3 regions of the Pseudoalteromonas sp. Of7M-16 genome follow, and region 1 is predicted to be linked to each of the others. Evidence: predicted binding sites of a transcription regulator. Region 1 holds the regulator's gene; each other region holds the start of a gene.
The links. Region 1 encodes LexA, which represses DNA repair genes until DNA is damaged. Its sites were predicted from a motif close to TACTGTATNNNNATACAGTA; they were not measured.

Region 1 (10,452 bases):
TCCATGTATTCGATACTAGCTAGGTGTTAGAAGTAATAGCCTTAACAACTGTTAAAACAGCTCATTTCACCTTGCGCAAACTGAACGCACTCGCTTCGCTCGCTGTCATTGGTGCTTTGTTCGATGTTAATTTGGATGATGAAAAGTGGGTTTTAGAAATAGCGTTTTTTATCCAAAATTTTAGTTCTTTTATTAATAAATATTTTTTAATTTCTTTTTGATATATTGAAATTAACGCAATTATAAAAATTAAAAATAATATTATTCATTATGTTGAAAGTGATAATAAATGCTGTTAGGTTGGTTGTAGTTAATAAGGAGATAAAAATGTTATTAAAATTAAAGAAGAAAAACATCAAAGTGATTAGCCATGATAAAGCCAACGTCCCTGCGGAGATGACACCACAAGTTGCTGGCGGTTTATTTAAAACTTGGGAATGTACAGGTACAAGAACTTGCCCAGGAACATATACTACTACGGCTTGCTAACAAACTGAATAGAGCTACGTAAAGTAGCTCTATTTCCTGTTCAATAACTAAAGTATCGAATACCCTCATCAAAATTTTCATTTAAAAATAGTGTTATTACTTCCCTTTTATTCAGCCATGATGGATTTTTAGTTCATTAATAATTAAAAGTTTCTGGATAGAAGAAACTACTTCTGTTGAACCAACCTCGTTAATTCAAAGCTAAAGGCCTTAACCTTTTTAATAAAGAAAATAATATGAATAAAGCCGGACAAAGAACGAGACTTAAGTGAACCAGATACATTGCCTTTTATAAGTTGAGTTGGGGCTGAAGGCCTTCGGCGAAGTGTTGTTTAGAAAGCTCAAGAAGGAGAACTATTTGCCGCTTTGATTTATTAAATGGGCCATGAACCTACCACCGTTGCGACTCTATTTAACACTCATCACTTTGCTGTTTTTATAATTTGTCTAAGTATTCAACGATTAGCATTGCGATTTAATTTTAACTGTATATACTCACAGTAAATGCACTGTATGGAAAACCAGTTATATGCGACCATTGACTAAACGACAAGAACAAGTTTTTGAACTCATCAAAGTTTTTATCAAAGACACAGGTATGCCGCCAACGCGAGCGGAAATAGCGGAGTCTCTCGGTTTTCGCAGTGCAAATGCGGCAGAAGAGCATTTGAAAGCACTTGCCAAAAAAGGCGTTATAGAAATGGTACCAGGCGCCAGCAGAGGAATTCGCTTAGCTGAAGCTGATGAGCCGGAGCAATTAGGCTTACCTCTGGTTGGGCGTGTAGCCGCTGGCGAGCCTATTTTAGCGCAGGAGCATATCGAAAATCACTGCAAAGTTGACCCAGGCATGTTTCAACCTTCAGCCGATTATTTGCTCCGTGTTAACGGTATGAGTATGAAAAATATCGGTATCATGGACGGCGATTTGTTAGCGGTTCATCGCACTCAAGTCGCAAACAACGGTCAGGTGGTAGTCGCCCGTGTTGAAGAGGATGTGACTGTGAAGCGTTTTGAAAAAGTAGGGAAAAAAGTATTCTTACATGCAGAAAACGAGGACTTTTCGCCAATCGAAGTCGATCTTGAGCAGGAAGTGTTTAATATCGAAGGTTTAGCGGTAGGGGTTATCCGTGGCAATCTGTAAATAGCTTTTCATTTCGATAGCTCTTTGACGTTACTTTTTCATGGCTGGAGACGTGTCCTCCAGCTCGATTCTTTCAATTTTTCTCATCTTAATTTACTGCTGATCTTTTTAGCTCTAACTTCATATCATATACTTAATTACGATTTTATAACTTAGCTACCAAACTAGTTCGTATACGCGAGTGATTGAAGATAATTTTGCACTTATTTAGTTATTCGCGGTCAGAGCTATTCGTCTTAGTTTGTGGTGCCTAAAACTATAATTGTTTTTGTAAGTTACATTTGATTTCAAATGAGATCAAAGTATCTCTTTTGATTGTGCTACAACCACTGGAAATGAATTGATTATGGAGCGACTTATGACTTGGTTTCGTATTGTACTAATTTTTACATTTACATGTCTTGTTTCCGCATGTGCATCTACTTCACAAAATACGCGTTCAGGCTTTTTACCGAGCTATGATTCTTTGGCCCCTTCCGAAGAATATGAAGATACAGAACTTTATGTAAACAGTACGTTTGATCAAACAGCGCTCAGTCAGGTTGAAGTATTGTATATTCCTCAGTTTGAAGTATGGATAAATGTTCAAGATTCCGAGTTTTTGAATATAAACCCGCTACATGTTGCTAAGTTAAGCCACTATATGCAATCGCAAATGGTAAAAAAACTAGCTCCCCATTTTCAGGTGGTGACAGAAAAGCCGCTTAATCTGAATGAGCGAGTGTTGATGATAGAAGGGGCATTTACAGATGTTCAGTTTGAACCTGTTGCATTGCAAGTGAGAGACTTTGTCCCGATTCGCTTAGTCTATAATGCAGGAAAGACGGCCTACCTTGCTGCAACTGAGCAAACTGAGGCATTGACACATGTGTCTTTGGAGTCTGCTTTTTATCTTGGTAATAACCCTCAACCCGTAGTGATGATGACAGCACACAAAGAGCTAGATACCGTTTTAAAAGCAGATGGCACAGAGAATGTAGCAGCGGTTAAAGAAGTGCTAGATGTGTGGATAAATAACTTTGTTACGGCGATGACAAAACATCGCGATGTTAAATAGAATTAAAGGAGCTTTCATGAAGACAATAAAAAGCAAGCAGCTATGTGCAATGGCGTCAATTTGTCTTGCATTAATCGGTTGTTCAGACCAGCAGCCAGAGCAGCAGCAATCTGAACAACTTCGTCCCGTAAGGACAATGCTGCTTTCTTCTCAGGTAGACGGTCCTTTAGTTGAGTTTCCCGCAGTTGTAGATGCAGCTTCATCCGCAGATCTATCTTTTAAAGTATCAGGTGAAGTTACCGAGTTATTGGTAAAGCAAGGTGAAGAAATCCAATTAGGCGATGTAATTGCAAAGCTGGATACAACAGATTATCAGCTTTCACTAGATGACGCTCAAGCTAACTATAATAAAGCGCAGGCGGATTTCAGTCGAGCGAAACAGTTGATCAAGTCCGGCACAATTTCGCAATCGGACTATGATCAGCTGCAATCTCATTTTACAAGTGCAAAAAGCAAACTAGCAAACGCAAAAAATAACTTGTCTTATACGAATTTGAAAGCGTCATTTTCTGGGGTGGTTGCTAGAACTTATATAGAGCGCTTTGAAGAAGTACAGGCTAAGCAGGTTGTTGCGACGTTACAGGATATAAAACATGTCACACTTAAGGTTAACGTGCCTGAAAGTTTGATGATAAAAGTATCTAAAGACGCACCAAAACATATCATAGCCGAGTTTTCTGGAATACCAGATAAGACTTTCCCGCTGGATTTTGTTGAAGTAAGCACTCAAGCCGATGAAGTCACTAAAGCATATGAAGTTACCTTGAGCATGACTCGCCCTGAAAACTATAACATTTTACCAGGAATGACAGCCAAAGTTTTAGCTAAAGGTGCAGATGTCAACAAGAGTGGATTATACCTGCCAATAAATACTGTACTCAAAGACGCATCTGGAAATTATGTATGGACAGTTGAGCCTGCTGGTGCTGGCAAAGGTGAGATTAAAAAGAAATCTATTGTGATTGGTGATGTTTCAACATTAGGGTTTCCAGTGCTCAGTGGTGTGGCAGAAGGTGAGTACATTGTTACAGCGGGCATGAGTAAAGTAAGTGAAGGTCAACTTGTAAAGTTTAACAAGGAGGCACAGTGAATATAACCAGACTTGCTTTAGAAAATAACCGTACTACCTGGGTATTGATCGCTGCGCTATTGTTTTTTGGCATTGTGTCATTCAATAAAATGCCAAAAGACTATGATCCCGGTTTTATTATTAGAACAGCGCAAGTTATTACTTACTTTCCTGGTGCGAGCCCACAGCGTGTAGAGGAACTAGTTACAGATCAAATCGAAAAGGTAGTTCAGCAAATTCCTGAACTGGATTTTGTCAGCAGTACCTCGAAAACAGGGGTGTCCATTGTTAGCGTCAATATTAAAGAAAGCTACAAGAATATGCGGCCTATCTGGGACAACCTGCGACGTAAAATACAAAGTATTGAGCAAGATCTTCCCAGTGATGCACAAACGCCTATCGTCAACGATGAGTTTGGTGATGTCTTTGGCATTGTGATCGGCCTGACAGCTGAAGGGTATAGTTATCGTGAGATGGAGGATGTTGCTGAGCAGGTCAGAGACACATTACTTCGCTTACCGGAAGCTGCAAAGGTTGAGATATACGGTAACCAAGAGCAACGGGTCTTTATTGAATTTGAAAATGCGAGGCTAGGAGCCTTAGGTATTTCGCCCAGTCAACTTAAAGATCAATTAGCGTCACGAAATATCGTCAACCCCGGTGGCTCTATTTATATTAATGATGAAACATTGGCACTAGAGCCAAGTGGCAACTTTGAATCAGTCGAAGATATAGCCAATACGATAATCAATGTACCTGGTAGCGAGCAGGTTTTGCTGCTTTCAGACATTGCAGTCGTATATCGTGACTACGTAGATCCTGCAAAATCGAAAGTACGTGTTGGCCAAGAAGATGGCTTAACATTGGCGATTTCAATGCGCCATGGCGGCAACAATATTGCGTTGGGTGAGCAAGTATTAGAGACTCTGAACTATTTGGAAAGTGTCTACCCTATAGGTGTTGAATTTAAACTGCTGTCGTTTTTACCAAAAGAGGTTGAGCAGAAGGTCAGTGACTTTGTCTCTAACTTACTACAAGCGGTGCTTGTCGTTACCTTAGTGATGTTATTCACATTAGGACTGCGCACCGGTTTAATTGTGGCAAGCCTCATCCCTATGAGCATGGTATTTGGCATTTTAGTGATGTCGTTTTTCCATATCAGTATTGACCAAATTTCTCTAGCAGCCTTGATTATTGCACTTGGTATGTTGGTTGATAATGGCATTGTAATGTCTGAAAATATTATGGTTCAAATGGAGCGAGGAAAGGCTGCAATTGATGCGGCAGTTGATTCCGCGGATGAATTAAAAGTACCATTACTCGTGTCATCGCTAACCACTGGGGCCGCATTTTTACCTATTTTCTTGGCTGAGTCCTCAACTGGTGAATATACCGCTTCTCTGTTTAAGGTCGTAACGATTACATTACTATGTTCTTGGTTATTGGCTATGACCATGATCCCAATGTTGTGTGTATACTTTACACGCGTTAAATCCCAATCAGCCGACTATAATTCAGGTATCTATTTAAGCTATAAAAATCTTTTAACAACCATGATCCGTCATCGCTGGGTCACTTTATTAGCTTGTATTGCCGCGTTTTTTATTGCACTCCAAGGAATGCAATTTATTCCTAAGCTATTTTTCCCACCCTCTGATCGTGACTATTTTAAAGTCGAATTGGAGCTACCGATTGGCACACGACTACAAACAACGGAAGCCTTGGTAAAAGACATGGAAAGCTATATACAGCAAGAGCTACTTGTATCAAGTGAGCGCCCAGAAGGCGTTACACAGTGGGTGAGTTATGTCGGCAGTGGTGGGCCGAGATTTTTATTAACTCACAATCCAGAGCCTACCAGTGCTAACTATGCACTGATGATAGTCAGTACCACGTCATATAAGCTGATTGATTCATTAATGGTTGATATTGAGCGGTACGCATTAAGCCGTCATCCTGACCTATTAATAAAGCAGCGCAAAATTGAAAATGGAGCGCCGATCGCTAACCCGGTAGAAGTCAGACTTTCAGGAGATGACAAAGATAAACTGATGGCCATTGTCGATCAATTGAAAGCGAAAATGGCTGCAACACCTGGGCTGAAGGCGGTAAGTGACGACTGGGGTTTGCCGAGCAAAAAAGTACAGATCAAGATAAACCAAACTCGCGCACGTCGGGTTGGAGTGTCGAGTAAAGATATCGCAAGTTCATTACAGACTGGCTTTAGTGGTCTGGAATTAACGCAATATCGTGAAGGTAACGAGTTAATTCCTGTGACGCTTCGCTCTGTTGCAGCGGATAGAGATGATATTGGTAAGTTAGAAGCCATGATGGTTTACTCTCAAGCAACAGGCGCTTCAGTGCCGTTGAAGCAGGTTGCAGACATCGAAGTGGTTTGGGAGAGTGCCCAGATTTTGCGTCGTGATAGATTGAAAACAGTTGCGGTTGGCGCGCAACTAGATGGGATCACAGCGAATGAAGGTTTCGCTGCAATCGTCCCTTGGCTTGAGGAGCAAAAGCAAAATTGGCCATTTGGCTATTCGTATGAGTTAGGTGGTGAAGCTGAGTCATCAGGAAAAGCGAACCAGTCTATAGCGGATAAGATGCCGATTGCAGTCTTTATAATTGTCATCTTATTAATTGGTCAATTTAACTCTATTCGTAAATCAATTATTGTATTAACGACTATTCCGCTGGGATTTATTGGGGTGATCTTAGGTCTACTAGTAGGGCAGTCATTTTTTGGTTTCATGACCTTGCTTGGCATTATTTCGCTTGCGGGTATTGTGATAAACAACGCGATTGTATTGTTAGAGCGGATTAAAATAGAGTTGGAAAACACCCCGGAAAACCCAGTTGAAGGCATTATTTCAGCGGCACAGCAGCGTATGCGTCCCATTCTGCTAACGACGGCAACAACAGTGTTTGGTTTAATTCCATTGTATTTAGGCGGTGGTGAGATGTGGGAGCCTATGGCGCTTGGCATTATGGGTGGGTTGTTGTTTTCCACGCTACTTACACTGGGCATAGTCCCCGTACTTTATGCGTTGTTTTATCGTATCAAAGTACAACACTAGCAAAGTCGTGGCGTTCACAACGATAAATCGTGAACGCCAGTAAAAGCCTGTTAATGAGTGTAACCCTTAAGTTTTTGTTCAGTGTGGTGAGCAGAAAATGAACATACAGGCTAACCAGAGGAGTAAATGATGAAACTTATCAACTATGCAATTGTGGCAATGCTGATCCCCATGATGGCCAATGCTGGTGAAGTGAAAGTGGCATGGCTAGATTTTAAAGAGTACAGAGATGTGTTTCCTGCAAAAGAAACTCGTGGTGGATATCACAAGCGCATCGCCAAGCAATTTGACTCGCATTTAAATAAACTGGCGGCAGATATGCCTGATGGATATACCTTATCTGTAAAGTTTGAAGATATTGACTTGGCTGGAGATGTCAGATTTAACATGAATGATATTCGTATTATCAAGCCAATTTATTTTCCCCGCTTGAAAATTACATACAGCGTAACAGATAACGCAGGCAAAGTGCTTGTTGAAGCAAAATCGAAAGTACTAAAAGATATGAACTTTATGGATAGGATAAAATTTGGTAGAGATTCTGAGTTTTATTACGATAAGCGGTTGCTGAGTGACTGGTATAAAGATGATGTCGAGCCAATTGTTAAATAAAAAGAGCGCTTAGGCGCTCTTTTTATTTAAATGTGGCGAGTAACTGAAGTAGCTGCTGTAATTTAAACACGGTTTTCTTTAGGTGTGCTTCATCGAGCTGTTCTGATTTACTCAATTTATCTACATCAGCAGCGACATCAAGTACATAAGGTTTAAAACGCTTGGCTTCGAATTCAAACCCTGCATCTTTGCTAAAAAGTGATGAGAATTTGCCATGCCCTTGTTGCTGTAATTCATCTAATTTTTTATCTGCATCAAGTGACTGACGATAAACAACTTTTAAGTTTTCGTTGAGCTTTTCGATGATTGCTTGCATGTTTTTCCTAAAGTCCTGAGTAAATCGGTCGATATTTTACTTGGATCCATCAAACTTGTCAGGTGAATACCTATGAATATTTCCGGAAGTAACCTTCCTGCTATGTCTGGCGCTGGTCCAGGTGGTGAAGTATACAGTGCTTCTCTGGCGAAAAAGCAACAGCAAGCAGATGGACGAGCTGCCCTCGCTTTAATTGAATCTGCTGGTAGTTCTGCCGCTGCGCAAACTCCAGCAAAGTCTGTTACAGCATCTTTGGGCAACAACATCAACGTATATGCATAGTATACGTTGATGTTTGCATTTTAACTTAAATGCAAATCAATCGGCGTCTTACTTTGTTTGCCGCCGATTTCTCTTACTAATTTGGGTACCAAGAAACCGGGTAATGTCTCCAGCATTTCGGCGACTAGTTTGGTTGCATCTGACTCGCTCATATCAAAATGGCTAGCACCCTCAACCTTATCCAGTAGGTGTAAGTAATAAGGCAATATATCACTGTCAAATAAGGCTTCGCTCAACTCTGACAAAGTGTGGGCGCTATCATTGATCCCCTTTAGCAGGACAGATTGATTTAGCAGCGTCACGCCAGCTTGCTTAAGTTTGCGCATTGCTGTTTTAAATTCATCATCAATTTCATTAGAGTGATTAATGTGGTTGACCAGAACTGCTTTGAGTCGGCTATTTGCCAATCGGTCGCAAAGCTTATCGGTTATCCTTGCAGGAAGGACGACAGGCAGACGACTATGGATCCTGATGCGCTTGAGCTGTGGCAAGGCTTCTAACTCGTCTAACAGCCAGCAGAGCATGTCATCTTTGGCCATCAAGGGATCTCCACCGCTTAAAATTACCTCGTTAATTTCTGGGTGTGTAACTAGATACTCAAAAACCGATTTTAAAGCGCGTTTATTAACTTGATTGTCCTGATATGGGAAATGTCGTCTGAAGCAATAACGGCAATTTACGGCGCAGCCTGTTTTGAGCATCAAAAGAACGCGAGAACGGTATTTATGCAATAGGCCGGGAACAGGGGCATCTTGCTCCTCTAATGGATCTTTATTGAACCCGCTGGCGGCAATAAACTCTTGATGTAAGGGCATCACTTGTAATAGCAGAGGGTCGTAAGGATCACCGTAGCGCATTTTTGCGATAAATGGTCTGGGTACACGAAGCGGAAAAAGTCGCTTTGCAGCAAGATCTTTGGCACTGAAATGTGACTCCAAACCCAACATTTTGAGTAGTGTATCTGGGCAAGTAACGACATTAGCCAATTCTTTTTGCCAGTTAGTATGCAAATTTACTTCATTTATTTGTATCATTAGCAGGTTTATTACTCGAAATACGATGATTAGAGGATACGATGGCGAATTATAGCACCAACGAGTTCAAGGGCGGCCTAAAAATTATGATTGATGGCGAGCCTTGTACGATCCTAGAAAACGAAATGGTTAAACCAGGTAAAGGCCAAGCTTTCAACCGAGTTAAGATCCGTAAGTTGATCTCAGGAAAAGTATTAGAAAAAACGTTTAAATCTGGCGACTCAGTTGAAGGCGCAGATGTAATGGAAACAGATCTAGCTTATCTTTACACTGATGGCGAATTCTGGCACTTCATGAACAACGACACATTTGAGCAAATCGCAGCTGACGAAAAAGCAGTGGGTGACAATGTTAAATGGTTGGTTGAAAACGATGTATGTACAATTACACTGTGGAATGGCAACCCGATAGCGGTAACACCGCCTAATTTTGTTGAACTTGAGATCACAGATACAGATCCGGGACTAAAAGGTGACACAGCGGGTACAGGCGGTAAGCCTGCAACTTTAACAACAGGCGCTGTTGTTCGCGTTCCACTATTTGTTCAAATTGGTGAAGTGATCAAAGTTGATACGCGCACAGGTGAATACGTGAGCCGCGTTAAGTAATTATTTACTTGAACACTTTGACGTTAGAAAATCTCGGCCTTGGTCGAGATTTTTTTATGACCTAATGTAATTCATATTTTGGGGTAGACAATGAATGATGTGAAATGGGCACCGAGTGCGGACATTGAGACACTGAAACAGCGTGCTGCAATATTGGCAAGTATTCGCATGTTTTTTGCGGAGCGTGGGGTTTTTGAAGTTGAAACACCATGTTTGAGTCAAGCGTCAGTCACTGATGTGCATTTAGCGACATTCGCCACGCAATTTGTTGGGCCCAGTTATGCAAAAGGGCTCCCTTTATACTTACAGACTTCACCTGAGTTTGCTATGAAGCGGCTGCTTGCTGCAGGCAGTGGTGCGATTTATCAAATTGGAAAAGCATTTCGTAACGAAGAGTCGGGTCGTCACCATAACCCTGAATTCACAATGTTAGAGTGGTATCGCCCGGGGTTCGATGAGTATTTGTTGATGGATGAAATAGATGCGCTTATGCAGTGTATTTTATCTTGTGGCAAAGCTACGAGGATCAGCTACCAAGCGGCGTTTGAAAAATATCTATCTATAGATCCTTTGACCATTGAATTGGATGCCTTGAAGGCTGTATGTGAACAATATGGATATACAGAGATAGCTGCTCAAGAGACGAGTGTCGATCCTTTGCTTCAATTGCTATTTTGTATGGAGATAGAACCCCAAATTGGACAAAACGTACCGTGTTTTGTGTATCATTTTCCCGCTTCTCAGGCGGCTCTTGCCAAATTAAACGA
Region 2 (10,452 bases), on a different contig from region 1:
GTATTTAGTCAGCAAACACTCAAAGAAGGGTTGCATCGTATGCGCGCGATGGCCAACAGTGCTATGCCTAATTGCCGAGAGTTGTTATCTCAGTGGACACGTGAGCTGAGCCTTCAATTGGGAACTGACAACAGTATCGTAGTAGGTGAGCGTCATATATACAACCGCTTGGAGCAGGGCAATGATGTCAGCCTCGGCGTGCCATTTTTGCACCAAGTCGAAGATAAGCTCGCTTTTCGTGATGGCCTTTCGGTGTTGCTTGGAAGCGACATTGATGCCGACAGTTTATCGCGGTACGTAATTTTAAGTGTTCCTTATTTTATGGACCAAGAATATCAAAGTCGTTTTTGTGTGGTGTGTCCTTCAGAGGCGCCAATTGAGTCAATAATTGACGAATTTAGCCGTATCGAGCAAAAAGACTCTTGAAACTAAAAAATCAATCCCCATAATTACGGCAGTTGTAAAGAATCGGAGATTAACTTTCATGTCTGAGCAGACAAAAGCACCAGAGCAGGAACAAGAAACTGCACAAGAAGAAGTAGTAGAACAAGCTGCTGAAGCGCAAGCACAGGAAGAAGCGCCACAGTCTGAACAAGGCGAAGTGAGCCCTGAAGAAGAAATTGCTGGTTTATACGCTGAGCTTGAAGCTGCAAAGCAAACGATTGAAGGCCAAAAAGACGGTGTAGTACGCGCTGCGGCGGAAGTTGAAAATATGCGTCGCCGTGCAGCACAAGATGTTGAAAAAGCGCACAAGTTTGCACTTGAGAAATTCTCAAATGAGTTACTGCCAGTGATTGACAATCTTGAGCGTGCAATCGAATTTGCTGATAAAGAGAATGACGCGACAAAATCAATCCTAGAAGGGATTGAGATGACATTAAAGAGCTTTTCAGAAGCGCTGGGCAAGTTTGGTGTTGAAGCGGTTAACCCTCAAGGCGAAACGTTCTCTCCAGAGTTCCATCAAGCAATGTCAATGCAGCCAAGCAATGATGTAGCACCTAATACTGTGCTGGCTGTCATGCAAAAAGGCTATACCTTAAACGGTCGTTTATTGCGTCCAGCAATGGTAATGGTATCTAAAGCTGCTGAGTAACGTACTGAATTACTTTAATAGTACGTTATTAATCGTTAACAATACTAGTTAAAAGGGCTGCCAATTAGTTGGTGGCCCTTTTTTATTGTTACTAGATCACAAATGCGATAAGGAAAGTTTCGTAAAATGAAAAAGTAACTTGTATAACAGGCACACTTTTGGCACTGGTCGGTTACTTGTTACAAGAAGCGACTTCCCATATGCAAGGAGCAAAACATTGGGCTTGTATCAAACAATCAACAGCGAGCAGCAACAATGAAGGATCACCGTCGGCACCTTTGTGGTACTGAAGGTACGTTGATTAATCAGTTTAAATCTCAGTAGTAAGCTGGTAAACAACAGGAGGGGGTGTAAGTCGACTTGTTGTCTCTAGTCAAATTCATCCGTTGTAGTTTATTATTGAGTTTAAATAGCGAGCCAGTAATAACGTAGGAAGTATTATGAAACGAGTAGTCGTTTGTATCTTGGCAGCTGCGCTGCTGAGTGGATGTAAAACATCACCAACGGGAAGAACGCAAATTATGATGTTCCCCGAGCATAAAATGAATGAGTTGGGTGCGGCGAGCTTTGATCAGATTAAAACAGAACAGCCTATCGAAGCTGATACAAAAACAAATCAATATGTAAAATGTATTGCAGATGCACTGATAGCTCAGCTGCCAAATAAATACGCTCAGCAAAACTGGGAAGTTGTGGTATTTAAAGATGACAGCGCGAATGCATTTGCATTGCCTGGTGGGAAAATTGGCGTACATACAGGACTGTTAAAAGTAGCCAAAAATCAACATCAACTGGCGGCAGTGATGGGCCATGAAGTTGGTCATGTAATTGCACAGCACGGTAATGAACGCATGACGCAAAGTAGCTTTTTACAAGCGGGTTTACAGGTGAGCAATGCGGTATTAGAAATGAATGATGTACAGTACCGCAACGCCATTATGCAAGGACTCGGTGTTGGGGCACAAGTTGGCGTGGCATTACCATTTGGCCGAGCGCACGAAAGTGAAGCCGATATTATAGGTCTTGAACTCATGGCAAAGGCGGGCTTTAAACCCATAGGGTCGGTTGAGCTTTGGCAAAATATGGAAAAGCTGGGTGGAGATAGGCCTATGGAGTTTTTGTCGACACACCCATCACCTGACAACAGAATAGAAAAGTTAAACAGTAAAATGGCTGAAGCCAACAATTTGTTTAGAGCGGCTCAGCAACAGGGGTTAAAGCCGCATTGTAAGGTGTAATCGAGTTTGGCAAAGGTCAAGCAACGCTTTGCCTTTGTCACACATTAACTCTGCGTATAAAAGTTTAACCCCAGCTCATCCAATACCACAAATAGCCGCAGGTCTAATTCTAATTGATGATAGTCGGGCTCCATATTACAACACAAATTGTAAAATGCTTTGTCGTGTTCGGCATGTTTGAAGTGGGCTAACTCATGCACGATTAAGGCGCGTAATATTGCTTCTGGCGCGTACTTTAGCTGGTTGTTCAATGCTATATCGTAGCGCGCTTTCAGCTTTTGGCCATGGCGGTGCTGCTTGTGAGTATGAGTACCGAGCGTCCCTTTCATCATATCGGTATGTTTGTTAAAACTGACGTTATTTAATCGTGGTGTATTCTTCAGATAACGCTGTTTTAAGGCCGTACAATATTGATATAGGGCCTGCTGATTTTGTAATTGGTGGCCCAACGGATATTTGCTTTTGAAATAAGGCTGCAACTTCTCATCTGCTATCAGTGTTTTCACCTGGGCTTGTAAACTGTCGGGGTAGTGCTGGAAATACTTTAATTGTTGCATTTTTTGCGCTTGGAACATGGCCGTTTTAAACGTATTCTATCGCGTGATTATAACGCAAGGAAAAGAGTAAATGTATAAGGCGAGTTGTTTATGCAATGCGGTTCAGCTAGAGATCAATGGGCCCATTGAAAGTATTATTCACTGTCATTGTTCCCTGTGTAGAAAGTCCAGCGGAACGGCCTATGCGACCAATGGTTTTATTGCGACGTCCTCATTGAAAATAGTAGCGGGCAAGGAGTTGATCCAATCCTATGCCTTTAAGCCTGGCAAGCTGAGGCATTTTTGCAGCCGCTGTGCGTCTCCTGTGTTTAGTTCCAACGCTGAACTACCGGAAAAATTACGTCTAAGGCTTGGGATACTTGATTCGGATATTGAAGAGCGACCCGCGTCACATAATTTTGTGTCGTCAAAAGCAAATTGGGACGAAATAAATGCTCAGATCCCCCACTATGACGAATTTGAACCGGGAAGAATGAAAGTTAAGTAATTCGGTTGTAGAAAAGGTGAGTGCGGCGCACTCACTTCCTATTATTTGTAAGTTTCCATCGTGCAGCAGTCTGACGCACGAGAATTACCACCACTAGGGCCTAAGGCTGCTTGGCAGCAGTCTGATGCACGGGAGTTGCCCCCAATCTGGCCGCCGGCAACTTCGTTAGTCTGGGCTTTTGGGAGACGTACTTTATCGAAAGATAGAGTTTTGACTGGTTTTTTTTGTAGTTTGAGTATCATGGTTAGTCCTTATTTATTTTTATATAATCCAATTTCACCTTGCCAGTCTTAAGGTGCGCTGTCAAACTTCACAGCAATGACTGCTGTGTAGGTTGTTGTTCTGCTGGAAAAGGCAGGAGGACTTTGTGCTCTATACCTAAATCTTGAATAAACTGCCTTGCAAGCAGCGGTGCGTCGTAATTATCCGCAGTATGGAAAAAAACGATAGGCTCCTTTCCTTGTGTTATCCAGGTATCTATCTTTTTTAACCAAGGTTGATAAAAAGGTCGATTATTCTCAAGTACAGAGCAGCCAACAAAGCGCAACATGGGGCGATTGCCCGTAGCAATTACGTTGACAGGTACTCGTGGCTTTTTACGCTGTGCGTCTTCAATAGCTGTTGTGCTCGGCGCTTCGCTAAATAGAGGGCGTGTATCCATCATGATGCGGTTAATGCCATTACTCATCAAAAATTGGTTTAAGCGTCTTTCATGGTCGTCTTTTCGAAAAAACGCCAAATTGCGCACCTCTATGCCAAGGCATAGTTCACGCGGCAATTGTGCAATGAAGCTTTGTATTCTTGATAGGTGTTCCGGTCCGCAACTTGCCGGCAGCTGTAACATGACCATGCCTATTTGATCAAACAGCGGTGCGAATAGGCTCAACCAGGTTGCTAGCTCTTTTTGGCAATTTTGCAGTGCCAATTCGTGAGAGATGAGTTTAGGTAATTTGAAAGTAAACTTAAAGTCATCAGGGACGGCGTTCTTCCACTGTAATACGGTCTCAGGTTTTGGGTTTGCGTAAAAGCTGGTGTTGCCTTCAACACTATTGAACATAGTTGAGTATTCGCTGAGCATATTTGCATTACTGCAGTGTTTACTAAAGAAACGTCCTTTCCAGTGCGATGAGCTCCATTGTGGGCAACCTAAATACAACATAGTTATCTTCGTTTGTGCTTTTTTTTGAGTTTATCAAATTGAGAGTACCTAAAAAAATCAACTTTGCGAAGATTCCTTGCTTTATAAGGATGACAAAGCCCCCCAGTTTTATATAATTGGCGATTATTTTTGTTAATTACGATAGCGATAGGCTGAATAGCACTTTTCATGCAGGCCTAAGCAAATAGGAACGATATGCGCTCTATATACTGCGGAAATTTAAATAAAGACCACGTAGGTCAAGAAGTCGAATTATGTGGTTGGATCAACAAGCGCCGTGACTTAGGTGGATTAATTTTCGTCGACTTAAGAGACCGCGAAGGTTTGGTTCAAGTTGTTTTTGACCCAGAAGTTGAAGGCTTGATGGATGTTGCGAATACGCTGCGTCAAGAGTTTTGTGTGAAAGTGACAGGTAGTGTACGTGCGCGTCCTGACAGCCAAGTTAACAAAGACATGGCGACAGGTGAAGTTGAAATCCTTGGCACAGGCCTTGAGATCATTAACCGCTCTGAACCTTTACCGCTAGACTTCAATCAGCAAAATTCAGAAGAGCGACGTCTAAAGTACCGTTACTTAGATCTTCGTCGTTTAGAAATGAGCGATCGAATTAAACTGCGAGCGAAGGCATCTAGCTTTGTTCGTCGTTTCCTAGATACCAATGATTTCTTAGACATTGAAACGCCAGTATTGACTAAAGCAACACCAGAAGGTGCGCGTGATTATTTGGTACCAAGCCGTGTACACAAGGGCAGCTTCTACGCACTGCCGCAATCACCACAGCTATTCAAACAATTGTTAATGATGTCTGGTTTTGACCGCTATTACCAAATCGTAAAATGTTTCCGTGATGAAGATTTACGTGCTGACAGACAGCCTGAATTTACTCAAATCGATTTAGAAACGTCATTTATGAGCTCTGATCAAGTACGTGAAGTAACAGAGCGCATGATCCGTGAAATGTGGCAAGAGCTACTGAATGTAGACTTAGGTGAATTCCCTACGATGCCATATGAAGAAGCGATGCGTCGTTTTGGTTCGGATAAGCCAGATTTGCGTAACCCACTAGAACTTATCGACGTTGCAGATATCGTTAAAGATGTCGAGTTTAAAGTACTAGCTGGTCCTGCGAACGACGAAAAAGGTCGCGTTGCTGTACTAACTGTGCCAGGTGGTGCTGAATTGTCTCGTAAGCAAATCGACGAGTACACTAAGTTCGTTGGAATTTATGGCGCGAAAGGTCTTGCTTGGATGAAGGTGAATGACCGTGATGCAGGTATGGAAGGTGTACAATCACCAATCGCTAAATTCTTAAACGAAGACGTGATCAGCGCTTTACTAGAGCGCACAAATGCACAAACTGGCGATATCATCCTATTCGGTGCTGATAAGCGTAATGTTGTTAACGAAGCAATGGGTGCACTACGTTTGAAAGTTGGTTTGGACAGAGAGATCACTGATCTTAACAAGTGGGCACCGCTTTGGGTTGTTGACTTCCCGATGTTTGAAGAAGATGACGAAGGTAACTTGCATGCTGTACACCATCCGTTTACGGCGCCAAAAGATATCAGTGCACAAGAACTCGAAGCAAACCCTGCGGCAGCGATCTCTGATGCGTACGATATGGTACTTAACGGCTATGAAGTCGGTGGTGGTTCAGTTCGTATCCACAACAACGAGATGCAGCAAGCAGCATTTAGAATTTTAGGTATTGAAGAGCAAGAGCAGCAAGATAAGTTTGGTTTCTTACTCGATGCACTGAAGTATGGTACACCACCACATGCTGGTTTGGCGTTTGGCCTTGACCGCCTTGTGATGTTGTTATGTGGTACAGATAATATTCGCGATGTGATTGCATTCCCTAAAACAACTCAGGCATCTTGTTTGATGACCAATGCGCCAAGTGTTGCAAACCCAGATGCATTAACTGAGCTTGCGATTGCAGTGCAAGCACAACAAGAACAAAGTGTAGAGCAGTAATCACTGACTTTCTATGAAAAGGCGGCTTTAATAGCCGCCTTTTTTGTTTAACACTGGAAATCCATACAGTATTTTGGCATGATGTTGAAAAAAGCAAAGAGGGCAGTGCCTTGGCAGTTATTTTGGGCATAGACCCTGGTTCGAGGTTTACAGGTTACGGCGTTATTGAGCATCAAGGTGCAAAATTTAAGTACCTTGGTAGTGGCTGTATTAAAGTTGGAGAGCATGATTTCCCAACTCGGTTAAAAATGATCTTTCAAGGTATAAGCCAATTAATAGAACAGTTTTCACCGGACAGCTTTGCGATAGAGCAAGTATTTATGGCGCACAACCCAGATTCTGCATTAAAGCTTGGGCAAGCGCGAGGAGCGGCCATTGTTGCTGCGACGATGCAAGATGTCATTGTCCATGAATATTCAGCGAGACAAATTAAGCAGGCAGTGGTTGGCACAGGTGGTGCAAATAAAACTCAGGTGCAAGAAATGGTTAAACGCATTTTAAAGTTACCCGGTACACCTCAAGCAGATGCTGCAGATGCTTTAGCGATTGCAATTTGTCATGCGCACTCTGAACAAAACTTAATTCGTTTGGCAGGTAATGCTAAGAAAACAGTTCGTGGAAGGTTAAGATAATTATGATAGGTAAATTAAGTGGTACTTTATTAGAGAAGCAACCGCCAGAAATTTTGATTGATGTAAATGGTGTGGGCTATGAAGTACAAATGCCAATGACTTGCTTCTACGAGCTACCAAGTACAGGTCAGCCAGCTGCAATATTCACTCATTTTGTTGTTCGCGAAGATGCCCAGTTGCTTTTTGGCTTCAATCATAAAACTGAACGGGCGCTATTTAGAGAGCTGATAAAAGCGAATGGTGTGGGACCTAAGTTAGCTTTGGCGATTTTGTCAGGGATGTCGGCCGAGCAATTTGTACATTGTGTTAATCAAGGTGATGCGTCTACACTGGTTAAGATCCCGGGAGTGGGGAAAAAAACCGCTGAACGCCTAGTCTTAGAAATGAAAGACAAGTTGAAAGACTTTGGCCATGACTTGTTCACGCCATTCAGTGACAATGCAGTTATTCCACCTCAGGACAATCCGACTGTGGGTAACTTACCTGCGGATGACGCAATTGCTGCGCTGGTGGCTTTGGGCTACAAAGCTGCGCAAGCACAAAAAGCAGTTAAAGCAGTGAAAGGCGAAGGTTTAGATACAGAAACCATTATTAAAGAAGCCCTTAGATCTATGATGTAATTATGATAGAAGCAGACAGACTAATAGAACCTGAAGTTCAAGGTAATGAAGAGCAAATTGATAGGGCTATTCGCCCTAAGCTGCTGAGTGACTACACAGGCCAGCCTCATGTTAAACAGCAAATGGAAATCTTTATTGAAGCGGCAAGATCGAGAGACGAAGCGTTAGACCATTTGTTGATATTTGGACCTCCTGGGCTCGGCAAAACGACCCTTGCCAATATTGTCGCCAATGAATTGGGTGTAAACATAAAGACGACTTCAGGGCCTGTGCTTGAAAAAGCAGGAGATTTGGCAGCAATGCTAACAAATCTTGAAGAAGGTGATGTGTTATTTATCGATGAGATACATCGCCTAAGCCCTCAAGTTGAAGAGATTCTGTATCCGGCAATGGAAGATTACCAGCTAGATATCATGATAGGCGAAGGACCTGCTGCGCGTTCAATTAAATTGGACTTACCTCCCTTTACTTTGGTGGGAGCAACAACACGCGCAGGTTCATTGACGTCACCGCTGCGAGATCGCTTTGGTATTGTGCAAAGGCTTGAGTTTTACTCGGTCGATGATTTATCACAAATTGTCAGCCGCTCGGCACACTTTTTAAATCTAGAAACAACCGAAGAAGGTGCGCGTGAAGTTGCTAAAAGGGCACGCGGTACTCCGAGGATCGCCAATCGTTTGTTGCGGCGAGTAAGAGACTTTGCTGATGTAAAAGGTGATGGTAGCGTTGACAAGCACATTGCAAACCAAGCGCTCGATATGGTGGATGTCGACAAATGTGGCTTTGATTATATGGACAGGAAGTACTTGCTGGCAATTATTGAGAAGTTTACAGGTGGCCCTGTTGGTCTTGATAACTTAGCTGCTGCAATAGGGGAAGAAAAAGAAACCATTGAAGATGTCATAGAGCCTTACCTAATCCAGCAAGGATTTATCCAACGTACGCCAAGAGGGCGTATTGTTTCAGACCGAGCTTATCTACACTTTGACCTTTCCAGAGAGTAACTCTCATTGAGCCATAGTTTTTACTGTGGCTTTTTTATTTGCATGCGTTATTTCCTAGCAATGCCAAATTTTGGGCAAAAAAAAGCCCGCACATGTGTGCGGGCGAAAACAACAAGTTGAAGGAAGTAATCCAGGGAACTGATGAGTCTGTTAAGGTTTTATCCAAAAGTTTCTCATCAAAAGCAACAGAGTAAATCAGAACTCTATCACTCGGTAACTGGCTTTGCATTGCGTTAAGCAGTGCGCTCAGTACAGGGTGTATATTAGAGATATTCTGGTTCGTTATCAAACTAGAAAAATTGCAACTTTCGAATAAAAAAAACTAATGCGAAATGTATTTACTATTTCTTACATAGTCGAAAGTATGCAATATTGTGTTTTATAAATATATGAAATATAAGGCTTTGTACTATTTATGCGCAAAATGTAAATATTAGATAATCTGTTGTTAATTGGTATTACCAATGTGTTTTTGAGCATTTATTCGCGCAAAGTGAATAAATCCTTGCATTTATGCAGGGCGAGTAAATATTTACGCTCTCTTTGGCGGCGAAGAATAAAAATGTTAATAAAACAGTAAAAGCAACAAACCAAATGGATTTATGTGAAAAATATCCTTATTTAGGGGCATAAGTGTCGTAGGATGAAGCATTGTGTTATTTATCGACATTTAAGCTAATTTTATAGCTTTGACGTTGTAAGGCATTATTTGTGTGGTTAAACTACCTGAACCTTTTGTCGTGCTTGAAGTCTATCTGTTGAAAGGCGCCATGCCGGGTACACAATATTATTAGGAGTGTTAAAACGTGGAATCGGGTTTAAATTTCATCGATCTAATTTTAGAAGCCAGTGTGTTGGTTCAACTTGTTATGTTGACGTTAGTCGGCATGTCCATCGCCTCATGGGCGATTATATTCCAGCGCCGCTCTGTGATTGCTGAAGCACAAAGTGATGCCCGTAAGTTTGAGCAACAATTTTGGTCAGGTATGGACTTAGGTAAGTTATATAATGAAATCACGGCACGATCAGGCAGTTCGAAAGGATTAGAAGCGTTATTTGTTGCTGGGTTCAAAGAGTTTGCAAGGCATAAGAAGAATAACACGGGCTCAGCAAATATGATTTTAGATGGCACACATCGTTCGATGCGTGTAGCGTTATCGCGAGAAGTAGAAAAGCTAGAGTCGAGTTTGTCTTTTCTTGCTACAGTTGGATCTATCAGCCCCTACATAGGCTTATTTGGTACTGTATGGGGTATCATGAACGCTTTCATCGCTTTAGGTAATGTTAAGCAGGCAACTCTGCAGATGGTTGCGCCAGGTATTGCAGAAGCGCTGATCGCAACTGCAATGGGCCTATTTGCTGCAATCCCTGCGGTGATGGCGTACAACCGTTTTGCGAAACATGTAGAAAAACTGGAAGTGAACTATGCCAATTTTATGGAAGAGTTTGCCAATATTTTGCATCGTCAAGCAGCCACTTTAGTGGAGAGCAAAACCAATGTATCAGCCTAAAAAAAGAAGACCGGTTGCTGAGATCAATGTAGTTCCCTACATTGATGTCATGTTGGTGCTGCTGATCATCTTTATGGCAACAGCACCGCTTATCACCCATGGGGTAAAAGTTGATTTACCCCAAATGCAAGAATCCGATCTGGTTGAAACCCAAGATGCGCCACCAATAATCGC
Region 3 (10,452 bases), on a different contig from region 1:
ATAATAGAAGAACTTGAACCTCATCGCAGAAGTGCGTACTGTGGTTCTATAGGCTACCTAAGCGCCTGTGGTGATATGGATACTTCAATTACAATTCGCACATTGGTATGTGAGAAGCAAACAATCCATTGCTGGGCAGGAGGTGGGATTGTCGCCGATTCTGAGCTAGAAGCTGAGTATCAAGAAACTTATCACAAGGTCAATAAAATTTTACCAATACTGCAATGAAACTCGACCATTTAATTAGTAGCTTTAGACTGTCACCTTTTGCAACCTCCTGTACAACATTACAGGGAGTTCAAAGTGCCGTTTTGGTGCCGCTAGTTGAAGTAGAAGGCTGTGCGCACATCTTGCTTTGTAAACGCAACGCCAGCCTAAGAGCACACCCAAGCCAAATTTGTTTTCCTGGCGGAAAAGTAGAGCAGCATGATAGCTCAGTTGAAGATACAGCCCTAAGAGAAACCTTCGAGGAAATTAACCTTGATAGAGAGCAAGTCACAACGCTTGGACAGCTGCCAACGCATAGCTCCTTGAGCGGATTTCATATTACTCCGGTCGTAGCTCTAGTACAAAACTCCGCCACGTGGCAACAAACAAGTAGTGAAGTCGACAGCGTATTTACGGTTTCTTTAAGCGCTTTAATGGACCCTAAACAATGGCGGAGCTACCCTTGCCAAATCCGTGGCAACACCATAAATATCAATGGATTCATGACATCGCATGGTCTTTTATGGGGGGCCACAGCAAGCATAATAAAAAAATTAACCAAGTCGCTTTCATAAACTCATTACAATTGTCAAATTTCCGTTCAATAACGGGTTACTTCTGCAATAATTAACGTTATTATGTGCGCCCGTTCAGAGGCAATGATGAGTAAATTTTATGATTAGTGCATTCGATATGTTTAGCATCGGTATTGGGCCATCGTCTTCCCATACTGTTGGTCCAATGCGCGCTTCGCGTCTTTTTGTCAAAGATCTACAAAATAGTAAATTAATTGACGACGTCACTTCTGTCAAAGTCGAATTATTTGGCTCCCTTGGTCAAACAGGGATCGGCCATGGTTCAGGTAAAGCTGTCATATTAGGCCTTGCTGGCCATGATCCCGAAACCATCGACGCAGATCTTGTTCCAGAAATACTCGAAAAAATTGAGCAAGAGCAAGTAATCTATCTTGATCAAAAACATAAAGCTGATTTCCCAAAGCAAGGCGCTGTTGTATTTCACCGTCGAAAAACACTGCCGAAGCATTCAAATGCCATGGAAATCCAAGCATATAAAGGTGAGACACTTTTACATAGCCAGATCTACTATTCAATTGGCGGTGGGTTCATTGTCACGGATCAAGATTTTGAAGCAGAAAAGCAAGCTGCACTTGATGTGCGAGAACAAAACCCAGCGCCCTATTTATTTGATACAGCTGAGGAGCTTTTAAACATCTGTAAGGAAACTGGGCTAAGTGTTTCTGCATTAATGATGGCTAATGAAAAAACTCTTCGCAGTGAAAGTGAAATAAAACAAGAGCTGTTCAATATTTGGCAAGTGATGAAAGCGTGTACAGAGAGGGGAATGCGTACCGAAGGGATCCTTCCTGGTGGATTAAAAGTAAAACGCCGAGCACCGAGCCTATATCTTAAACTCAATGTAGAAAACAGCAACGATCCGCTTCGAGCAATGGACTGGGTTGATTTATTTGCCCTTGCCGTAAATGAAGAGAACGCAGCTGGAGGACGAGTCGTCACCGCACCGACTAACGGTGCCGCCGGTATATTACCAGCCGTATTGATGTATTATCACACCTTCATCAAAGAAGTTGATATCGAAATTGCAACACGTTACTTACTGACAGCCGCAGCCATTGGCATCCTCTATAAAAAGAATGCTTCTATCTCGGGAGCAGAGGTTGGTTGCCAAGGTGAAGTTGGTGTCGCCTGCTCAATGGCCGCTGGTGCATTGACTGAAATCATGGGTGGCAATGTCGTTCATGTCGAAAACGCAGCTGAAATTGGTATGGAACACAACCTAGGCTTAACCTGTGACCCTGTTGGGGGATTAGTACAAGTGCCGTGTATTGAACGAAATGCTATGGGTGCAGTCAAAGCCATCAATGCCTCAAGGCTTGCTCTTCGAGGTACAGGAGAGCAAAAGGTCTCTTTGGACAAGGTCATCAAAACCATGCTAGACACAGGTAACGATATGAAGACCAAATATAAAGAAACTGCACGTGGCGGTCTTGCCGTAAATATTATTGAGTGCTAAAACAAAAAAACCCAACGCAAGTTGGGTTTTTATATTAAAGCCGCAAAGAGAAAGTCTACAAGTAGACTTTTCAAAACGCGGCTTTTATTTTACCGGTAAAGTGACTTTAGCGAACAATGCATCTACATCATCTTGATTACGCATAAGGCTGGCTTTTTCAACCACATCTTTCGTCAAATGCGGCGCAAAACGCTCTATAAAGTCATACATGTAGCCTCTTAAAAAACTACCTTTTCTAAAGCCAATTTTTGTCGTGCTCGCTTCAAACAGATGGCTGGCATCAATACAGACCAAGTCTTTATCTGCAATATCGTCAACAGCCATGGTTGCCAATACGCCTACGCCCAACCCAAGTCTCACATATGTCTTAATCACATCAGCATCAGTTGCTGTAAATACAATGTGTGGCTCAAGACCATGCGCATTAAATGCTTTATCTAGTTCAGAGCGACCAGTAAAACCAAATACATAGGTTATGAGTGGGTATTTTGCTACGTCTTGTACAGTAATATTCTTGCCAAGCTGCGCTAGCGGGTGGTCTTTCGTTACCACAATGCTTCTATTCCAGTGATAACATGGCAACATGATCAAATCACCGTATAAATGGAGCGCCTCTGTTGCAATTGCAAAGTCCGCGTCACCTCTCGCAGCCGCATCTGATATTTGCTGCGGAGTACCTTGATGCATGTGTAAAGAAACAGCCGGATACTTTTGCATAAACCCTTGAATAACAGGAGGTAAAGCATATCTTGCTTGGGTATGTGTCGTTGCAATGTTTAATTTACCTTGATCAGGCAAAGTGTGTTCATTTGCAACCGCTTTGATACCTTCAACTTTTGACAAAATTTCTCTGGCAATATTGATGATCTCATTACCAGCACTGGTTACATGTGTAAGGTGCTTACCACTACGGCCAAAGATCTGCACACCCAATTCATCTTCTAGCATACGTACTTGTTTTGAAATACCTGGCTGAGAAGTGTAAAGACTTTCAGCAGTAGCAGATACATTCAAATTATGATTAAGTACTTCAACTATGTATTTCAATTGTTGTAATTTCATAACATTGTTTATTTTTTTAGTTGTTATCCAATAAGTGACTTGGTTTACGCGGAACGCCGAGTCGGATCTTTTGTAAGACTAGCATAGTTATTGGTAGCCTGATAGTAATTGTAACAATTACGCAATCATATAAGAAAAACGAATTAGAAACGTCTATACTGAAAAATGGTGTATTCAAATTCATTTACATACACCTTGTTATTAAAACTATCCAATATACAATTGTTTGATGTAATATAAAAAATTATCGCCTTGGGTAGTTTTCGTAGAGATTCGGGTATGTTTGTTTACATAATAATATTGTTGATTGTTGCTTTGGTTGTGATAGCTGTATGGATTAGTGCAATACAGCAACACAAAGAGAAACAAGAAGCAGAAAGACGCAAAGAACTAGCAAAACAAAAGCGGATAATAGAAGAGTCCGAAGATGTTCTCGTGAATAGCACAAATATCCCTATGTCTGGGGACATGCTTAGGGTGATTCAAAAACGTGTTCATGATGCGTTAGCCATGATGGTAGAACTCACCCCCACATCAAGAGAGCTTAAAAACCGACTGCACGAATCTCAAGAACGCATGAGTATGGAACCTGCTAACCTCACTGACAGTGATAAAGTCTCATTGCCCGACAACGACAAACAGCTGATTGCGCTGGTGCAAGGCATCAAAAAACTTCGCCAACTTTTACGCTCTGAACACAGTAAAGGGAAAGTAGATACTCAAGTCTTTGTAAAAGAAGACCGTCGTTTAGAGAAGATCCAACTACGCATTAACGTTGAAAGCCAGATCAAACGAGGCCTATCTGCAAAAACAGCCAATATGGTTGGCTCAGCCAGACAGTACTTTGAAAAAGCCTATGCGACCATAATGGCTGTGACCTATAGCGACGAATATGTAACTGAGAAAAAGAACCAGCTAGAGACCTACCTCAACGAAATTAGTGTTGAACTAAAGGCTTCGAATGCTTCTGCGGTTAAGAAAAAAGCAGAAAAAGAAAAGGACGATTTAGACGTCCTTTTCGCTCCGAAAAAGAAATGGTGATCAACTAAGCGCAAATTTGACGATAAATAACACAGTCAGAACCCACACACTGATGGATATATCGTCTTTTTTGTTGCAAGCCAGCTTTACCGCAGTGTAAGCAATAAAACCCAATGCTATCCCATGTGCAATTGAGAATGTTAGCGGCGTCATCAACAAAACAACGCTAACAGGGATCGCGTCTGTCATATCGTCCCAGTTCACCAGCTTCAGGTTTTGCAACATCAAAACTGCGACATACAAAATTGCACCAGCAGTTGCATATGCAGGCACCATTTTTGCCAAAGGTGCAAAAAACATCATAAGTAAAAAGCAAAAGCCCACAACCACAGCTGTGAGCCCCGTGCGTCCGCCAACAGAAACACCAGATACAGACTCGATATAAGAAGTCGTCGTAGATGTCCCTAAAAACGAACCTGCGACTGTCGCAGTGCTGTCTGCAGATAAAGCGCGCCCTAATCTCGGCATATTTCCTTTTTCATCTGCAATGCCCGCTTTTTGAGTTACTGCGACCAAAGTACCGCTAGTATCAAACAGGTCAACAAATAAGAAAGCAAATACCACGCTCAGCATAGTAATTTCTAATGCGCCGGCAATATCTAATTGGCCTAACGTAGGCGCAATGCTCGGTGGTGCAGAAACAATGCCTTGGTACTCAACTAAACCTGCCGCCCAAGCGACAACCGTGACTAATAAAATACTGATCAATACACCACTTTTCCACTCTCTATACATTAGTGCAGTAATCACAAAAAGGCTGAAAATGGCCAACAATGGACCGGGACTGGTAATATCGCCAAGTTGCACAAAAGTGGCTGGGCTTGAAACAATAATTTCAGCATTCTTTAATGCGATCAAAGCCAAAAACGCCCCAATCCCAGTTGCTATCGCACGCTTGAGTACAACTGGAATTGCCTGAATTACCCACTCTCTAATTTTGAAAATACTTAGTAGTAAAAACAGGCACCCAGATAAGAAGACCGCCCCCAAGGCAGTTTGCCAGCTATGCCCCATACCTAAAACAACACCATACGTAAAAAATGCGTTTAACCCCATACCAGGTGCCAAAGCCAATGGGTAATTTGCAAAGAAGCCCATAATAAAACAGCCAATTGCAGCGGCTAAACAAGTGGCAACGAACGCTGCACCATGATCAATCCCGGCTTCAGCCAACATGGCCGGGTTAACAAATACAATATAAACCATGGTAATAAATGTAGTGAGCCCTGCCACGACCTCCGTTTTTACATTGGTCTGTAGCGCTTTGAGAGAAAATAGTTTTTCTAGCATGTCTTTGTATTTTAAATAGAAACGAGGGAGGCGATTTTACCATATTTCCTCGTCATTAACGGACAAATAAACTAAAAATCAGCTACAATGAAAACTAAGTTGTAATAAGTGAAGAGAGTATGAAAAGTAATCAATCTACAAAAGCTTATGGCGGAGACCTCGAGCAGCAACTATTCAATGTACTCGAATTTGTCACCCAAGAACCAGACCCCAAACACAGCTGGCCAAAGGCACAAGATCCAGAACAAGCTTATAAAAAAGGCCTTTATTACATCAAAGAAAAGCAGTATCCGCTTGCCGCTAAGTGGATGAGATTGGCAGCGATGTCTGGTGATAACAAAGCACAATTTTATTTGGGCTTGTTATTTATAAAAGGCCAAGGCGTGCCTAAAAGTGTTTTTCACGGTGTCGCTTGGTTAAGCTTAGCGCAGAGTCAAGGCAATAGCGCGGCATTAAGTACTCTCAATGAAGTCCGCCCTCACCTGACAACAAAACGTTATATAGATGCACAGTGCTATGCTGCTACTTTATTTGAACAAATCCATCAGCAAATGCATTTTGGGGCAAGCCCAGAGTAGCTTCAGGTATTAACAAGTCGAAGTGAACAAAAAAACACCAAATAAAACTTGATTAAAACCACTGTATGAAATACTGTATACATACTGTATAAAGAATCAGTGGTCTAATCATGTTACCAATCACACCCAATGTAAAAACGCAATCGAGCAGCATTAGTCATGCCAGTAGTTTGAATATCTTGGATGCATACGATGAAACAACCACCAGTAATGAACTTTTAAAAATCTTATATCGTTGCAATTCAAAAGCCGGCTGGACACTTTTGATAGCACCAGATCAGGTTTTCAGTAAATCTATGTTAGATGGCTACAATATTGATGTTAATAAGCTACTAGTGCTTAAGCAAAAGGATCTGATAAACTTAGAGCACACACTGGATAGCGCTTTGTCCAATGGTAATTTTGCAGCTGTCATCACTTGGCCTGGTATTTTAACGAAAAAGCAAATTGAATATCGTAGCCTAAATCACTCTAAAACAGCACTGTACTGCTTTAAAGACTTTGCTCAATTGCCACTATCAAAGCTCACACACTAACTATATAGGTCATTTATGTGTTTTTGTGGTAACACACAAGCCTTTGAGCAATGCTGCAAGCCATTTATTAAAGGACAGTCTATTCCTCACCAATCTGAACAGCTAATGCGCTCTCGTTATAGTGCATACTGTACAAAGGAATGTGAGTATATTTTAAATACGTATGCATCAAAAACACGCAGCGAGCACACAGTCGAAGATATACTCATGTTCGCTCAGCAAGTTAAGTTTGTTCATTTGGATGTTATTGAAACTGATCAAGATGACCAATATCAATATGTAGAATTCAAAGCAGCGTATTTAGAAGGGGTGCAGCTGAGCGTGTTGCACGAACGCTCCAGATTTGTAAAAGAGAATGGCGCATGGCTATATCTTGACGGCGCTCTTTACCCTGAAGAAAGTAAAAAAGTAAGCCGAAACGATCCTTGTCCCTGCTTAAGTGGGAAAAAGTTCAAGAAATGTCACGGATAACCTGCATTCAGCCTGAAGTGGCGTTACCTCACCAATGCCACTTTCGAGATTTAATCAGCACTCCCTATCTTATCAGAATCATAATAAAGCGATTATACAGCCACATTTAATTGAGACTGCATTTCTCCACTGGCCAACTGATCATAAAACCCGGCAGCATCTATTTCTCTTTCTTTAACCTCAATTTCAGGATGCTTTTGTTTATATAGTTTTGCTTTCACTGCCGGCTCTAGGTTTTCCATGACGTTTAAAGGGATATGCGTTTTATCATCACGAATATGAAATGGTTCAGGGTCAAGGCACTCATTTAGCTTGATGTCTTCTAACCCACCATCCTTCACAAAATAACGGTTGTATTGTCCGATTAAAAAATCAAACTCTTCAGGTGCCAATGGCTGCTTCGGGCCTACTTGTAACTCTTTTCGCAATGCCTCTTCAGACTTATCAGCTTCGTCAACAGCACTTCGTGGTAAGTCAAACTGGCTAAAATCCAATGCATCTTGTGATAATGCACTTAATAGCAGAGCAAAATCGCTTCTACGCGATTCATGGACACTCAAACTCAACGCATTGCCTAATTGCGCTTCTTTGAGTAACAATTGTTCTATCTGCATGGATTTTCGCCAAAATTTTCAAAGTCTGAAAATTTATCGGCATTTTTTGAAAAAACTTTAGGACATTTCTTTACTTCGCCAAAAACTTTGTTATTATCAGCGCCGTTGTTGAGGAGGGGTTCCCGAGCGGCCAAAGGGATCAGACTGTAAATCTGACGGCTCAGCCTTCGCTGGTTCGAATCCAGCTCCCTCCACCATCAACGACAAAGTACAATTGGAGGGGTTCCCGAGCGGCCAAAGGGATCAGACTGTAAATCTGACGGCTCAGCCTTCGCTGGTTCGAATCCAGCTCCCTCCACCACTTTGTACTTGAAAATCTGTTATGGAGGGGTTCCCGAGCGGCCAAAGGGATCAGACTGTAAATCTGACGGCTCAGCCTTCGCTGGTTCGAATCCAGCTCCCTCCACCACTTCCTTTTTATCTTAATTTAATTTCTTTACATCTTCATTTCATTTTTAGTATCTACAGGATAATCTTCATTTCCTGCTTCAAATATGCCTTTGCTTTTTCAAATTCAGGATTATAACGCCCTACAATACGCCAGAATGCCTGATTGTGCGCCATGACATGATAATGCGCGAGCTCATGCACTATCACATAATCAATAACCCATTTAGGTGCACTCAATAAAGCACTGTTGAAAGCTAATACACCTTTACTAGAAAGGCTGCCCCACCGCCGTTTATAAAAGCGTACTTTTAGGGTTTTATATTCCGACCCCATCAAAGCCTGATAGTAAGGTAATCTTGCATGTAAATAGGCTTCAAGTTCAACCTTAAACAAATCATATATTTCTCCAATGTGGTTATCTCTGTGCTGTTGCATTGAAGATTCTATATAGATGCAATGGTATTGGTGATCAATATAGCCAGACGAATGCCCATAACAAACCGTGTAGTGCTCTCCATAGATTGCCACTTTTTCTATTGGTGTTTGCTTACATGGTAAAGAATCTGCTACCAAACGCTGTTTTTGAGCAACCCAGCTTTGCTTTGAGCTCAGCCAACCCTGTAACCAGTTTTCACAAATCCCCTCAGGCGCATAAACGACAACTCCGTCCGGTTTTACTTTAATTGCAACTGTCTTTCTTCGTCGACTGAGCTTAAGTTGGTAATTGAAATTCATAGTAAATTTATTGCTTTTTCATCTATCAATCTAATTTGCTGCTAACCTTTATACTTATTACGGAAAAAACAGGCTGCCATGAACAATAAACCTAAATGTCAGTATACATCTCCTGATGGACACAAGTGTCAAGAAATAGACATGGGCTCTGGATATTGTTTTTGGCACGATGCCAAATTCGACAAAAGTGGATTAGAGCTATCTCACAAACTCGAACGTTATGCCAAAAAAGGGGGGTTACTGCAAGGGCTTGAGCTGAAAAGAGCTAATTTGGAAGGACTAAACCTCGTTAAGTTCAATGATCACAACGGCTATGACCTATCGTATAGCAACTTTTATAGAGCGAACTTACACGGTGCTCACCTCTTTAACAGTACAATTCAAAATGCATCTTTAATGAAAGCGGACTTAAGGGATGCGAACCTACACTGTTGCAAGTTAGAAAACACCAATATTCTTGGAGTGAAATTGAATGCAACTAGAATTGATAACCTCGTATTGGGCGACAAGCTCTTACAAGAAAAACAAGCCATTGAGGCAACCAAACAAAAAAATATAGAGGAAGCGCAAGATTTATATTTACAAAGCGAAGAGATATACAGATTACTAAGAAAAGGTGCTGAACAGCAGGGTTTGTTTGAGATGGCAGGAAAGTATACTTATAGCGAGTTGCGCATGCGCCATGCACAATACCCAACCTATTCAAAAAAGCGCTTAGTATCGAGCTTTATCGACATGTTATGCGGATATGGGGAAAAACCAGAAAATGTAATTCGCTTTAGCTTAGGTATGATTTTATTGTGTGCTCTTTGTTATTTTATGCTGGGTATTAATTACAACGGCGAAATTATTCAATTTTCGACCAATGCGCCCCTCAAACAAAACCTTCATTCAATGCTGAATTGCTTCTATTTTAGCGTTGTTACATTTACTACCTTAGGGTATGGGGATATCACACCGGTTGGTATTACTCGCCTAATAGCGACCATAGAAGCTTTTATTGGCAGCTTTTCATTGGCGCTATTCGTCGTTGTATTCGTTAAAAGAATGACTAGGTAGCTTCTACCTAGTCATTCGAAATTTCACGCCCTAACTCCCTCAAGAACAGTTGCATAAACTCTGTGCGCCTCTGGGCTTCTTTTTTTGCCGCCTCAGTATGCATCTGCGACTCAATGTGCAGCAACTTCACAAAGAAATGATCAATAGTATAACTTTTATCATCTGGCTCTCTTTTCTCACAAAACGGGTCTTCGGTATGATATAGGTGTCTAGCTATTGCGCCGCCGACTTTCATACAACGGCTCACACCTATTGCCCCTAATGCATCCATTCTGTCAGCATCTTGTACGATTTGTGCTTCGAGTGTCGTTGGCGACACGTTCGCACTGAAACTGTGTGCAACGATTGCGTGATATATTCCTTCTAATTTGTCTTCAGGGTAGCCGATTTCAATCAAAAACCGTTCTGCTTTGTCGG

Region 2: a site for LexA is predicted at 6,563-6,582, ahead of ruvC (crossover junction endodeoxyribonuclease RuvC). Genes of this name have one in related genera too.
Region 3: a site for LexA is predicted at 6,313-6,332, ahead of MHN81_RS03700 (SulA-like leucine-rich domain-containing protein). Genes of this name have one in related genera too.

Annotation. Positions count from the first base shown of each region.
Region 1 is NZ_JAKRFY010000046.1:13,421-23,872, reverse strand. Features, by position in the region: gene MHN81_RS27570 (hypothetical protein) at 328-489, shown strand; gene lexA (transcriptional repressor LexA) at 1,019-1,630, shown strand; gene MHN81_RS27560 (DUF3313 family protein) at 1,989-2,687, shown strand; gene MHN81_RS27555 (efflux RND transporter periplasmic adaptor subunit) at 2,704-3,777, shown strand; gene MHN81_RS27550 (efflux RND transporter permease subunit) at 3,774-6,833, shown strand; gene MHN81_RS27545 (DUF3016 domain-containing protein) at 6,963-7,445, shown strand; gene MHN81_RS27540 (hypothetical protein) at 7,468-7,761, opposite strand; gene MHN81_RS27535 (hypothetical protein) at 7,834-8,043, shown strand; gene epmB (EF-P beta-lysylation protein EpmB) at 8,064-9,077, opposite strand; gene efp (elongation factor P) at 9,119-9,685, shown strand; gene epmA (elongation factor P--(R)-beta-lysine ligase) at 9,776-10,452, shown strand, end outside.
Region 2 is NZ_JAKRFY010000002.1:311,905-322,356, reverse strand. Features, by position in the region: gene MHN81_RS03460 (transcriptional regulator) at 1-426, shown strand, start outside; gene grpE (nucleotide exchange factor GrpE) at 485-1,093, shown strand; gene MHN81_RS03450 (M48 family metallopeptidase) at 1,534-2,331, shown strand; gene MHN81_RS03445 (YgjP-like metallopeptidase domain-containing protein) at 2,376-2,888, opposite strand; gene MHN81_RS03440 (GFA family protein) at 2,959-3,375, shown strand; gene MHN81_RS03435 (hypothetical protein) at 3,417-3,617, opposite strand; gene MHN81_RS03430 (DUF72 domain-containing protein) at 3,686-4,534, opposite strand; gene aspS (aspartate--tRNA ligase) at 4,730-6,511, shown strand; gene ruvC (crossover junction endodeoxyribonuclease RuvC) at 6,622-7,143, shown strand; gene ruvA (Holliday junction branch migration protein RuvA) at 7,146-7,763, shown strand; gene ruvB (Holliday junction branch migration DNA helicase RuvB) at 7,766-8,767, shown strand; gene tolQ (protein TolQ) at 9,574-10,278, shown strand; gene tolR (protein TolR) at 10,265-10,452, shown strand, end outside.
Region 3 is NZ_JAKRFY010000002.1:368,658-379,109, forward strand. Features, by position in the region: gene pabB (aminodeoxychorismate synthase component I) at 1-228, shown strand, start outside; gene MHN81_RS03670 (CoA pyrophosphatase) at 225-782, shown strand; gene MHN81_RS03675 (L-serine ammonia-lyase) at 883-2,259, shown strand; gene cysB (HTH-type transcriptional regulator CysB) at 2,344-3,321, opposite strand; gene MHN81_RS03685 (hypothetical protein) at 3,601-4,362, shown strand; gene MHN81_RS03690 (NCS2 family permease) at 4,363-5,652, opposite strand; gene MHN81_RS03695 (SEL1-like repeat protein) at 5,772-6,230, shown strand; gene MHN81_RS03700 (SulA-like leucine-rich domain-containing protein) at 6,341-6,766, shown strand; gene MHN81_RS03705 (YchJ family metal-binding protein) at 6,782-7,237, shown strand; gene MHN81_RS03710 (VC2046/SO_2500 family protein) at 7,330-7,851, opposite strand; tRNA gene MHN81_RS03715 (tRNA-Tyr) at 7,964-8,048, shown strand; tRNA gene MHN81_RS03720 (tRNA-Tyr) at 8,068-8,152, shown strand; tRNA gene MHN81_RS03725 (tRNA-Tyr) at 8,176-8,260, shown strand; gene MHN81_RS03730 (YgjP-like metallopeptidase domain-containing protein) at 8,314-8,976, opposite strand; gene MHN81_RS03735 (ion channel) at 9,055-10,035, shown strand; gene MHN81_RS03740 (HD domain-containing protein) at 10,043-10,452, opposite strand, start outside.